Regions from separate parts of the Streptomyces sp. NPDC005302 genome, predicted to be linked through region 1. Evidence: riboswitches for the same ligand, from Rfam matches in the RefSeq annotation. Region 1 holds a riboswitch; each other region holds the start of a gene.
What was found. Region 1 has a riboswitch for S-adenosylmethionine ahead of thrC (threonine synthase). Riboswitches for the same ligand answer to the same signal wherever they lie in the genome.
Positions count from the first base shown of each region.

Region 2: it holds a riboswitch for S-adenosylmethionine, as region 1 does, so the genes downstream of both, ABZT74_RS07645 (aminotransferase class V-fold PLP-dependent enzyme) here and thrC (threonine synthase) in region 1, are expected to answer to the same signal.
Region 3: it holds a riboswitch for S-adenosylmethionine, as region 1 does, so the genes downstream of both, ABZT74_RS17460 (putative leader peptide) here and thrC (threonine synthase) in region 1, are expected to answer to the same signal.

Region 1 covers NZ_JBEXGN010000002.1:380,258-384,550, reverse strand. Annotated here, with positions in the region: gene ABZT74_RS04075 (trehalose-6-phosphate synthase) at 1-1,240, opposite strand, end outside; gene ABZT74_RS04070 (glucosyl-3-phosphoglycerate synthase) at 1,318-2,262, opposite strand; SAM riboswitch class I at 2,468-2,624, shown strand; gene thrC (threonine synthase) at 2,642-3,940, shown strand; gene ABZT74_RS04060 (MoaD/ThiS family protein) at 3,937-4,212, shown strand.
Region 2 covers NZ_JBEXGN010000004.1:203,575-207,867, forward strand. Annotated here, with positions in the region: gene ABZT74_RS07635 (rhomboid family intramembrane serine protease) at 142-897, shown strand; gene ABZT74_RS07640 (Lrp/AsnC ligand binding domain-containing protein) at 940-1,221, shown strand; gene ABZT74_RS07645 (aminotransferase class V-fold PLP-dependent enzyme) at 1,262-2,641, opposite strand; SAM riboswitch class IV at 2,829-2,945, opposite strand; gene trpD (anthranilate phosphoribosyltransferase) at 3,031-4,095, opposite strand; gene ABZT74_RS07655 (cytochrome bc complex cytochrome b subunit) at 4,238-4,293, opposite strand, start outside.
Region 3 covers NZ_JBEXGN010000010.1:152,085-156,377, forward strand. Annotated here, with positions in the region: gene ABZT74_RS17450 (amino acid ABC transporter permease) at 1-951, opposite strand, end outside; gene ABZT74_RS17455 (hypothetical protein) at 1,120-1,254, opposite strand; SAM riboswitch class IV at 1,411-1,555, shown strand; gene ABZT74_RS17460 (putative leader peptide) at 1,592-1,657, shown strand; gene ABZT74_RS17465 (glutathione S-transferase C-terminal domain-containing protein) at 1,777-2,613, shown strand; gene ABZT74_RS17470 (MFS transporter) at 2,629-3,792, opposite strand; gene ABZT74_RS17475 (PP2C family protein-serine/threonine phosphatase) at 3,849-4,293, opposite strand, start outside.

The sequences.
Region 1 (4,293 bases):
GGACCAGGACGCAGCCCTCGTCCGAGACGACCGGGACCTCCTTGGCGACGAGGTTCATGCCGTCCCTGATGGGGTTCACCAGAGCGACGTCCGCCAGCCGGTACGCGGCGAGCGAGCGCGCGAAGTCGTCCTTGACGTGCAGCACGACCGGAGTCCAACCGGGCGTCCCGTAAACGGAGTTGATCTCGTCGGCGACGCGCTGCACCTCGGCCGTGTAGTCCCGGTAGATCGCGAGGTCCTGCCGCGAGGGGTAGGCGAACGCCACGTGCACGACCCGCTCGCGCCACTCCGGGTGGTCGTCGAGCAGCTGCCGGTAGGCCAGCATGCCGCGCACGATGTTCTTGGACAGCTCGGTCCGGTCGACGCGGACGATCGTCCTGCGGCCCTCGCCGATCTCCTCGCGCAGCGCGACGATCCGCTCCTCGACGTCGTCCTCGTGCGAGCGGGCGCGCAGGAACTCGGCGTCCGCGCCGAGGCCGTGCACGCCGACGAGGGTCCGCCGCGGCGGGGCGCCGTCCAGGTGCTCGACCGCCGGGGACGCCTCCGAGGCGGGCGTCACCCGGTAGCGCCCGGGGTCGATCTCCGCCGCGCAGTCCAGGAAGGCCGTCGCCCAGCGCCAGGTCAGGAACGCCAGCCGGTCCGCGCCGAGCATGCCGTCCAGCAGCTCCGCCCGGATGTCGTCGGGCAGCATCCGGAAGTAGTCCACGGGCGCCCACGGCGTGTGCGAGAAGTGGCCGATGCGCAGGTCGGGGCGGAGCGTGCGGAGCATCCCCGGCACCAGGCACAGGTGGTAGTCCTGGACCAGTACCGAGGCGCCCTCGGCGGCCTCCTCGGCCAGCGCCTCGGCGAAGGCCTGGTTGTAGGCGCGGTACGCGTCCCACTGGCGCCGGAACCCGGCGTCGAAGACCGGCTCCAGCGGGGTCTGGTACAGCATGTGGTGGACGAACCACAGCACGGAGTTGGCGATGCCGTTGTACGCGTCGGCGTGCACCTCGGCGTCGATGTCCAGCATCCGCACGCCGTCCTCGCCGACCCCGCGCCGCACGGCCTCCCGGTCGCCGTCACCGAGAGCCGCGCACACCCACAGGGCGTCCGCGTCCGGCCCGATCGCCGAGAGCCCGGAGACGAGCCCGCCACCGCCGCGCTTGGCCTGCAGTGAGCCGTCGTCCTGGGTCTGATAGGTGATCGGGCCGCGGTTGGACGCGACGAGGATGCCGTGGGCACCGTGCGTGGAAGCCATGCCTCGAAACCTAGCCCCGTCTCGAAACGCTCAAACGTTCCCGTCGGCCGTATGCGATCGCCGGCCGACGGGCCCGCTCAAGCCGCTGTGCGCTGCTGGTACTCGGCGATTTCGGACATGGGGGGCCTTTCCTCCGTGTCCACCGAGTACGTGCGCGGCCGGAAACCGTCCCGCGTGCGTTCGAACTGGGTGAGGGCGGGGCGGATCAGGTGGCCGCGGGCCAGCCGCAACTGGGCGGTGCGGTAGATCGCGGCGGCCATGCGGCCGAGGGCCTGGCCGTCCTGGTGGCGGTGTTTGCGCACCCCGACGTCCACCTGGGCGAGGGCGTCCAGGCCCACCAGGTGCAGGGCGTCGACGAGCATGCCCAGCTCGACGCCGTACCCGACGGGGAACGGCAGCTGTTCGAGCAGGGAGCGCCGGGCGGCGTACTCCCCGCCGAGCGGCTGCACGAAGCCCGCGAGCTGCGGCCAGTGCATGTTCAGCAGGGGGCGGGCCATCAGCTCGGTGACCCGGCCGCCCTGTCCGGCGGCGCCGCCCAGCGGACGGTCGTACATGGCCTTCACCAGGTCGACGCCGGGGTCGGTGAGCAGGGGGCCCACGATCCCGGAGACGAAGTCGGACGAGAACTCCCTGAGGTCCGCGTCGATGAAACACACGATGTCCCCGCTCGTCACGAGCAGCGACCGCCACAGGACCTCGCCCTTGCCGGGCACGGCCGGCAGCCGGGGAAGGATGTCGTCGCGGTGCACGACCCGCGCGCCCGCGGCGGCGGCGACCGCGGAGGTGCGGTCCGTGGAGCCCGAGTCGACGACGACGATCTCGTCGACGAGGGGCACCTGCTGCATCAGGTCGTGGCGGATGATCGAGACGATCTCGCCGACCGTCTCCTCCTCGTTGAGCGCGGGCAGCACGACGCTGACCGTCGATCCGGAGGTGCGTTTCGCGGCCATGATCCTGTGGAGCGGGCGGTCGGTCAGGGACCAGGAGCGTGTGCTCAGCCAGCGTTCGACGTCATTCAGCACGGTCTGCGGCTCCTCACTGTCTGATCACACGCTCTCATCAGCGTGCCCGCTGCGGCCAGCGGCTGATCGCTTGCCGTCGTCTCGCGGTTCGGACGACTGCTTCAACTGTCCTGGCCTTCGGTTACAGTCTTGAACAACGCGGATGACCATCGCATGTCCTGGATCATCGGCGCCAACTGTGTTCAACAGTTCAACAATTTAATACCGCTCATCCAGAGGGGCAGAGGGATACGGCCCGATGAAGCCCCGGCAACCCTCCAGCCGGTCTCGTACCGATCGAAGTCGATCGTGTCGCGAGGCTCCCGGCTAGGGAAGGTGCCAAATCCGTCTCACGGCGAAGTGCGTCGTGAGGAAGATGAGGAGAAAGGGCCTCGCCTCCATGGCTGCGCAGACAGTTGCAAGCACCACGAACTCCGCAGAAGCGGTCGATCTCGGCCCGGCCGCGGCGCTTTCCTGCCGGGAGTGCGGACATCGCGTCCCCCTCGGCCCGGTCTTCGCCTGCGAGGAGTGTTTCGGCCCGCTGGAGATCGCGTACGACTTCTCGGCCTACGAAACCGAAGAACTCCGCAAGCGCATCGAAGCGGGACCCGCGAACATCTGGCGCTACGCGCCGCTGCTGCCCGTCCCCGCGGACGTGGCGGACAAGCCGAACATCAACCCGGGCTGGACCAAGCTCGTGCAGGCCGACAACCTGGCCCGCGAGCTCGGCGTCGACGCCGGCAAGCTCTTCGTCAAGGACGACTCCGGCAACCCGACGCACTCCTTCAAGGACCGCGTCGTCGCCCAGGCCATCGAAGCGGCCCGCGTCTTCGGCTTCACCACCCTCTCCTGCTCCTCCACGGGCAACCTCGCCGGCGCCGTCGGCGCCGCGGCGGCCCGCGCCGGCTTCCGCTCCTGCGTGTTCATCCCGCACGACCTGGAGCAGGGCAAGGTCGTCATGGCCGCGGTCTACGGCGGCGAGCTCGTCGGCATCGAGGGCAACTACGACGCCGTGAACCGCTTCTGCTCCGAGCTGATCGGCGACCCGGCCGGCGAGGGCTGGGGCTTCGTCAACGTCAACCTCCGCCCGTACTACGCCGAGGGCTCCAAGACGCTGGCGTACGAGATCTGCGAGCAGCTCGGGTGGCGGCTGCCGGACCAGCTCGTCGTGCCGATCGCCTCCGGCTCCCAGCTCACGAAGATCGACAAGGGCCTCCAGGAGCTGATCAAGCTCGGACTCGTCGAGGACCGGCCCTACAAGATCTTCGGCGCCCAGGCCGAGGGCTGCTCGCCGGTCTCCGTGGCCTACAAGGCCGGCCACGACGTCGTCCGGCCGCAGAAGCCGGACACCATCGCCAAGTCGCTCGCCATCGGCAACCCGGCGGACGGGCCGTACGTGCTCGACATCGCGCGGCGCACCGGTGGTGCCGTGGAGGACGTGAACGACGAGCAGATCGTCGACGCGATCAAGCTGCTCGCGCGCACCGAGGGCATCTTCGCGGAGACGGCCGGCGGTGTGACCGTGGGCGTCACCCGCAAGCTGATCGAGAACGGTCTCCTCGACCCGACCCTCACCACGGTCGTGCTGAACACCGGCGACGGCCTCAAGACCCTGGACGCGGTGGCCTCCGACACCGGGCTGACCGCGACCATCCGCCCGAACCTCGACTCCTTCCGAGAGGCAGGCCTCGCATCATGAGCGTCAACGTCCGCATCCCCACCATCCTGCGCACCTACACCGGGGGCGCCGCGGAGGTGACGGCCGAGGGCACGACCCTCGCCGAGGTCATCAGCGACCTGGAGAAGAACCACACGGGCATCAGCGCACGCGTCCTGGACGACCAGGGCAAGCTGCGCCGCTTCGTCAACGTGTACGTGAACGACGACGACGTGCGCTTCGAGCAGGGCCTGGAGACGGCGACCCCGGACGGTGTGGGCGTCTCGATCATTCCGGCCGTCGCCGGAGGCTGATCGTTACCCTCGGTAATGCCGAACACGAAGAGTTCATCGAATTGCCCCCTCCGTGAGAGAAGCGGAGGGGGCAATTCTGTA
Region 2 (4,293 bases), on a different contig from region 1:
CTTCCTTCTAGTGTCCGTCCGGAACCGGTCTCCCGGTACATGTGGCTCGTAACCCTACGGCCTGGCGGGTAGTCGACGCTCGGCCGTCCACGGCGGCGAGGCTGTCTGTGCCGATCCGTCCGGTACGTCATGCTCTGCACCATGATCGGCAATTGGAGTACGGCAATCGGCAGAGCGGTGCGGTCCCAGTCGGCACCGGTGACGTACGGGCTGATCGTCCTGTGCTGTCTGATCTTCGTCATCGGTCCCGCCTCGGGCCTCGATCCCGTGTACGGCACCGGGGACGAACTGCTGGCCGTCCAGCGGGCGTACTTCCGGCGCTGGGGCGTGGTACCGGCCGATCTGTTCGGCGGGCCACCCCGCGAGATGCTCACCCCGGCCACCGCCCTGTTCATCCACGGCAGCTGGCTCCACCTCCTGGGCAACATGCTCTTCTTCTACGTCTTCGGACTGCTGACCGAGGAACGCATGGGCCATGTGGAGTTCGCGCTGTTCTACCTCGGGTGCGGATACCTGGCCCTGCTCGGCTACGCGGCCGCCAACACGTCCTCGGAACAGTCCCTGGTGGGGGCGTCCGGGGCGATCTCCGCGGTGCTCGGCGCGTTCCTGTACCTGTTCCCCAAGGCCAGGGTGACCAGTCTCTTCCCGTTCCTGTTCTTCCTGCCGCTGCGCTTCCCGGCCTGGGTGGTGCTGCCGTTCTGGTTCACCCTGCAGTGGCTGGCGGCGGGCCAGAGCGAGTCGGGCCCCGGCGTCGCCTACCTGGCGCACCTGGTGGGCTTCTCGCTGGGCTTCGTCTACGCGTGGGTACGGTTCGGGCGCCGCGGCACCGTCGCACCCGTGACGGGGGCCCCGCTCGGCGCCCCGCCGGACGGACGGGGCCGGATGGAGCGCGAGTAGGGTGAGATCCCCAGCAGTGGCCCCCTAGGGAGAGAACCAGCCGTGATCACCGCGATCGTCCTCATCAAGACCAGCGTGGACCGGATCCCCGAGATCGCCGAGTCGATCGCGTCGCTGGAGAGCGTCAGCGAGGTCTTCTCCGTCACCGGCACCTACGACCTGATCGCCATGGTCCGGGTCAAGGCCCACGACGACCTCGCGGACGTCATCCCCGGCAGCATCAGCAAGATCCCGGGCGTCGAGGCGACGGACACGCACGTGGCGTTCCGTACGTACTCCCAGCACGACCTCGAGGCGGCGTTCGCGATCGGTCTCGACTCCTGACCGAGGCGTACGCCGCCTCGCGGCGGGCCGTCGCGGGTTCCTAGACCGCCGGCACGCAACGGCCGTCCTGGGTGCGGTACTGCCACCGCGCGCCGTCCCGCACCAGCTCGCGCACCGCGCTGACGAACCGCTCGACGTGCTCGTCGGGCGTGCCGGCGCCGAAGCTGACGCGGATGGCGTTGAGGGACTTCTCGCCGGGCGCCGCCTCGGGGGCGCCGCACTCCCCCTGCGTCTCGGGGTCGCTGCCGAGCAGCGTGCGGACCAGCGGGTGGGCGCAGAAGAGACCGTCGCGGACGCCGATGCCGTACTCGGCGGACAGTGCCGCCGCGAAGTGCGAGCTGTTCCAGCCCTCGACGACGAAGGAGAGGACGCCGACCCGCGGGGCGTCGTCACCGAAGAGGGAGAGGATCCGGACCTCCGGGACCTCGGCGACGCCGGCGCGGACGGTGCGGATCAGGTGCTGCTCGCGGGCGAGCAGGTTGTCGAAGCCCTCGTCGGTGAGCGCCTTGCAGGCCGAGGCGATGGAGTAGGCGCCGATCACGTTCGGCGAGCCGGCCTCGTGCCGGGCCGCGCTGTCGTGCCACTCGACGTCCACGCCGCCGTCCGCGCGCCGGGTGACCTTGCGGCTGGCGCCGCCGCCCGCCAGGTAGGGGTCGGCCTCGCGCAGCCAGTCCGAGCGGCCCGCGAGGACACCCGAGCCGAACGGCGCGTACAGCTTGTGCCCGGAGAAGGCGACCCAGTCGCAGTCGAGGTCCTGGACCGACACCGGGTGGTGCGGGGCGAGCTGGGCGGCGTCGAGGACGATCCGGGCGCCGTGGGCGTGCGCGGCGGCGGCGAGCTCCCGCACCGGCCACAGCTCCCCCGTGACGTTCGAGGCGCCGGTGACGCAGACGAGGGCCGGCCCGTGGCCCCCGTCAGCGGACACGGCGCGGGCGGCCAGAGCGCGCTCCAGGGTCTCGACGGCTTCGCCGGGGGTGCGCGGGGCGTTCAGGTACGTCACCTGCGCGTCGCGCCAGGGCAGCAGCGAGGCGTGGTGCTCGGTCTCGAAGACGAAGACCTGGCAGTCGGCCGGGAGCGCGGCGGCGAGCAGGTTGAGCGAGTCGGTGGTGGAGCGGGTGAAGACGACCTGGTCGTCGGTACGGCAGTCGAGGAACTCGGCGACGGTCCTGCGGGCGTTCTCGAACAGGTCGGTGGACAGCTGCGAGAGGTACCCGGCGCCGCGGTGGACGCTGCCGTAGTAGGGGGCGTACGCGGCGACGTCGTCCCACACCCGCTGGAGGGCGGGCGCGCTGGCGGCGTAGTCGAGAGCGGCGTAGGTGACCTCGCCGCCGGTGACGAGCGGCACGGTGACGTCCCGGCCCAGGACGGGCAGCGGGGCACAGACCGAGACGTCGGCGGCGGTGGTGGTGGTGACAGACATGGCGGGCTCCTGTGAGGCAGGCGGGATCGCCGCGCGAGCCGGCCGCCCGGAGGCAGCGCTCGGCGCAGGAAGGGGAAAGAAGGGTGTGCGGAGGCGGGGCTCGGCGCCCTATCGCATTCGCTTGCTCACAGAAGGCTCCCTCGAACGACCAGGACCCCTGGTTGCATCCACTCGAAAGAGTGGGAGGGGTCCGCGCTTGCCGTAGACCTCGCTGCCTACGACCTGGTCCTCACCCGGGGCACCCCGCCACGGACGGAGGGTTGCCGGACAGCCGGCCGGGGCCTGATGGCTGTCGCTCATGACCTGATACAGCATCTTGCCAGAAGATCTTCGACGCGCAAGGCGCGGTCCGGATTCTGGACCGCGCCCCGCGTCACATCACCGGCACCTCAGGCGTTGCTGGCCGCCACCCACCGGTCGAGGGTGCGCTTCGCCGCCCCGGAGTCGATGGCCTCCGCCGCCTTCGCCATCCCCTCTCGGAGCTGGTCCGCGAGCGGCGCGTCCGTCGGTGTCAGGGCCACCAGGGCGGCCGCCGCGTTCAGCAGCACGGCGTCCCGTACCGGCCCGGTCTCGCCGTCCAGCAGCCGACGGGCGACCTCCGCGTTGTACGCCGCGTCGGCGCCGCGCAGCGCCTCCACGGGGACGACGTCGAGGCCGACGTCACGGGGATGGAAGTGCTCCTCGGTGACCTTGCCGTCACGGACCACCCAGACCCGGGAGCCGGCGGTGGTGGTCAGCTCGTCGAGGCCGTCGTCGCCGCGGAAGACGAGCGAGGAGTTGCCGCGCTCGGCGAAGACGCCCGCCACGATGGGCGCCATCCGGGGGTCGGCGACCCCGACCGCCTGGGCCCTTACCCGGGCCGGGTTCGTCAGCGGGCCCAGCACGTTGAAGGTCGTCCGGATGCCCAGCTGCCCACGCGCGGCCGCCACATGGCGCAGCGCCGGGTGGAACTTGACCGCGAAGCAGAAGGTGATCCCGGCCTCCTCGGCCACCTCCGCGACGCGCTTGACCGTCAGCTGGAGATTGACCCCGAGCTTCTCCAGGACGTCCGAGGAGCCGGACGCGGAGGACGCGGCGCGGTTGCCGTGCTTGACCACCTTGGCGCCGGTGCCGGCCACCACGATCGAGGACATCGTGGAGATGTTGACGGTCTTCGCGCCGTCGCCGCCCGTGCCGACGATGTCGACGGTCCGCCCGGGCACCTCGATCACGTTGGCGTGCTCGTACATCGCCCGGACGAGTCCGGAGATCTCCTGGACGGTCTCGCCCTTGGCCCGCAGCGCCACCACGAAGCCGGCGATCTGGGCGTCGGTCGCCTCGCCGCGCATGATGCGGTCCATCGCCCAGGCCGTGTCGTCCGCGCTCTGGTCGCGGCCTTCGAGGAGACCGTTCAGTACCTCGGGCCAGGAACGGCCCGCCGCGGTGTCGCCTCCAGCGGGGTTCACAGCGCTCATGGTCGCTCCTGGGTTCATGGGTCACGCGAGTGGGTTCGCCCCGCAGCACGGGGGTGAGTCCACCCTATCCAGCCCCGGAGACGGCGAAGAGCCCCGTCCGTGGACGGGGCTCCTGCCGTGGCGAACCGGGGGTACCGGGGGATCAGTGGTGGCCGTGGCCGCTCGTGATCTCCTTGTACTCCTCGACGGTGGGCTTGG
Region 3 (4,293 bases), on a different contig from region 1:
TACCTTCTGCAACGGGGTCGGCGGCAGGGTGCGCAGCGCGCCCCGCGAGTAGTACCGCTCGACGTAGAACTGGATGACGGACACCACGCTAGTCAGGATCAGATACCAGGCGGTGGCGACCAGCAGCAGCGGCACGATGTCGCCCGGATAGGTGCTGCCCATGCTCTGCACGGAGCCGAACAGGTCCAGCAGGGAGACGTAGAAGACCAGGGAAGTGCCCTTGATCAGGCCGATGAGCTGGTTGACGTAGTTGGGGGTGATGGAGCGCAGCGCCTGCGGGAAGACGATCCTCGCGAACTGGTACCGCTTCGGCAGGCCCAGTGCGCAGGCCGCCTCGTGCTGGCCCTGGTCGACCGAGAGGAGGCCGCCGCGCACCACTTCGGAGGCGTACGCCGCCTCGTTGAGGCCGAGTCCGATGACGGCGACGGCCATGTCGGTGGCGAGGCGGGACTCGTCGAAGGAGAAGAAGGCCGGCCCGAACGGCACTCCGACACTCAACGTCTTGTACAGAGCGCTGAAGTTGTAGAGGAAGAGCAGGACGACGATGAGCGGAACCGAGCGGAACAGCCAGGTGTAGACCCAGCTCACGGCACGGAGCACCGGGCTCGGCGAGAGCCGGGCCAGCGCCAGGAGGATGCCGCCCAGCAGACCCAACACCGCGCTGTACACGGCGACTTCGAGGGTGATGAGCAGACCGTCGAGGATCGTCGGACGCAGGAACCAGTACTGGAAACGGTCCCATTGGTAGAAGGGGTTGGTCACCAGTCCGTGGGCGATCTGGGCGACCAGCACGAGCACGACGGCCGTGATGATCCAGCGGCCGGGGCGCCGGAGCGGCAGGACTCGCTGTGCCGTCAGGGGCTTCGGCGCTGCGGGGACGTCGGGACGGGGGATCACCTCGGCGGGCGGTGCTGATCCGGAGGACACAGCTGTGCCCGGAGATTCACTCATGGAGAGCTCCAGCGGATTCGGACACCCCGGACCACGGCGAACGGCAGCGTGATGTGGAGCCGGAGCGGCTCAGCACACGACGAGACGGGAGCGCACGGGGAACGAGGGCTGGACGGAGAGGGACACACCGCGACAGCGGTGATCGTCAGAGACGCGGAAGGAGACCCGTCAGCCTTGGCGGAGGGTGCGACACGTGCCCGTACACAGTGCGCTGTTGACGCGCAGCAGGTCGACGGAGCGGTCCGCGCACAGCACGTCGCGGCCGAGGCGCCGCCATGCGGCCGTCCCGTCAGCTGCGTACATCGCCGTCACCATCACTTCTCCGGCCCTGGGGCGTCTTGTTGTGGGCCGCACGTTAGGCCCGGTCCGAAAAGAATGTCAATGCGCGTGCCCACCAGGTGAGACCGTGTCGTCGGCCTTCTTGACGGAGCTCGGGGGCGCGCCGAGACTGGCATGGACGGTCACGATTGTCAGCGCCCACGGCGCGGGTTCGCCCGCTCCTGTGGTCATCGGCCCCGGCTCGCTGACAGGCAACCCTTCCACCGCGACGGGGTGCCCCGGGTGACGACCGGGTCCCGCCGGTGCGGTGGGGCAAGCGTGGTCTCGCGTCCCGCGAGCCCAGGAGGTGGGACCGGTGAGAATGCCGCGGAACGACTTGACGAGGCGCTTGCACATCGATCTGTTGCGCGTCTCCAGCGCCTACTGATCCCCTGCCGGCCCGTTCGGTCCTGGCCCGCGCGTCCGGCGCGGTCGCTTCGCATTCCGCCGCTCATCGCTCATGCCCTCAAGGCGGCGATGGCTTCCTCGTTCCCCCTAGGGAGAGTCATGCCCGAGACAGCTTCGCGCGGTTCCAGCACGGCCGGATCCCGTCCCTGCGGCCAGAGTTCGACCACCCACACCGGCGGTGAGGAAGGCCCGTTCACCCGTGCCGGTGGCCCGAGTCCGTCCCCTGCGGCCGCCTCCAGGACGTCCGCACCGCCCCTGCTCCCCCGTACCGCCCACAGCCGCATCGGTGTCGGTCTGGCCGGCGGCTTCTACCCGGCGCCACACCGCTACGAGGTGTATCTGGCGGCGAGTTGTCCGCGCTCGCTGCGGATCTCGATCACCCTCGGCCTGCTGGGTCTGACGAACTCGGTCGCCACGACCCTGCTCACCCACCCGGCCGGAACTCCCGACGCCTTCGCCTCGCTGCGCCGCGCCTACGAGGCCACCGAGCACCACTACGACGGGCCGTTCACGGCGCCCGCGCTCTGCGACCGATGGACCGGACGCATCGTCAGCAACGACATCTCCGACATCCTCCGCGACCTCACGAGCCTGCCGTCCGGGCGCGGGGCGCGCCCCGCGCCCACGCTGATGCCGGCGTCGCAGACAGCCGACATCGAGGCGCTCCGGGATCTCCTGGACCGCGACGTCACCCCGTCGGCACACGCCTCGGACCGCACGGCGGCCCTGGACCTGCTGGACTGCCAACTCCTCTGCTCTGTCTACATGTTGGGAGACAGCCTGACGGCGGCGGATGTGGACGCGTGGGTGGCCCTCTCCCACCTCGCCCCGACCGACGCCCTGGGCGCACACCCTCGCCTGCGCGACTACGTCCGCCGCCTCGGCGAGCTCCCCGCCTTCCGGACCGGGAACGACGGAGTGCGCGCCGCGGCGTGAGCGAGCCGCCCCGGGTCAGCCGGCCGCTTCCTCGCCGGTCTCGCACTGGACGGCCCTGGGCGCGGGCACCGGTGCCGGGGCCTCGTCGACGGTGGCGCGCAGGGTGCGCACCTGGGGCGACAACAGGGCGGCCGCCGTGGCCAGGACGATCAGGGCGGCGCACCCCGCCAGGGCCCTGTCCGTCCCCACGGCGGCGGCGACGGGCCCGGCGACGAGCAGTCCGAGCGGTGCGAGAGCCAGGGATCCGAACCAGTCGTAGGAACTGACGCGGGAGAGAACCTGCTCCGGGATCTCCCGCTGGATGGTGGTGGCCCACAGCACGCCGAAGACGTCCGACGCGACGCCGGCGCCGAACATGGCGCCGGCGACCGTGCCGACGGCCTGCGCCGCCACGATGACCGACCAGGCCCTCGCTCCGCCGAAGTGCTGCTCGGCCGTCAACGGACCGAGGACCCCGACGTTGGCGTTGAGTGCCGCGACGACCACCGCATACTGCGCCACGACGGCCCACAGCCACTGGCGGGAGGTGAACTCCCGCCGGCCCTCGCGCAGATCGGCCCAACGCGACGTCCGGCGGGGCGGCCTCGCGGTCACCCGCAGCCGGGAGGCCAGCAGCGCGCTGACGACGAACGACGTGGAGTTGAGCGCGAGTGCCCACCCCGGGCCGACCAGCGCGACCGTCACTCCCGACAGGGCGAGACCCAGCAGCAGGGAGCTGTTGGTGGCCATCCGCAGGAGCCCGTTGGCCCGTTGCAGCCGGTCCCGGGGCACGACGAGCGGCACCATGCCGTCCATCGCCGGCCCGAACAGCGCCGACGCGGTTCCGGCGGCCACCGCGAGCAGACACATGGCCGCCAAGGGGGCGTGCCCGGTGAGCACCATCGCCGCGAGTCCGGCGTAGGCCCCCGCGCCAAGGACGTCCGCGAGGACCATCAGCCGCGAGCGCGACATCCGGTCCGCGATCACTCCGCCCACGAGGACGAACGCCAGTTGGGGCACGGCCTGGCACGCGAGGACCAGCGACAGCCGGCCCGCGCTCGCTCCCGGGAGGGCGAGCACGGCGAACGCGAGCGCCACGCGCGCGAAGCCGTTGCCGAGCACGGAGACCACCCGTGCGGTGGCGAGCAGGACGAACCGCCGGTCGCGCCACAACGTCGATTCACTCAGGGAGACCGTCACGGCCAGGCACCCTAGAGGTCCCCGGCCGGCGCACGATGTGATCCAGCCAGGCGCGGCTACTCCGCGCCGACGCCGCAGCCCACTCCGGACCCCGCCGTCGGGCCGCTCCGGGCGACGGTCGTCAGAGAGCCCGCGCCCGTGAGGACGGCGGGCGCCTGCTCCGCCCGGCTCTGAACCGTCGGCATGCGGAGCAGCAGCAGCGCCGCGTCGTCGTGCAGCCGTCCCCCGACATGCGCCTGCAGTTCGGCGTCGAGGGCGTCGAGGGTGGCCGCCGGCTCGTCGGAGACGTGCCGGGCCAGGCCCTCGGCGAGGGGATAGAACGCCCTGCCGTGGTCACGGGCTTCGGTGACTCCGTCGGTGTAGAGGAGGAGCTGGTCGCCGTCGGCCAGCGGGAGCACCTGCAGGCTGGGCGTCTCGCCCGTCAGCCCTCGCAGTCCGAGCGGCGGTGCCGGCTGGGCGGGCTCGACCGACGAAACGTGTCCGTCGGCCCGGACGTGCAGC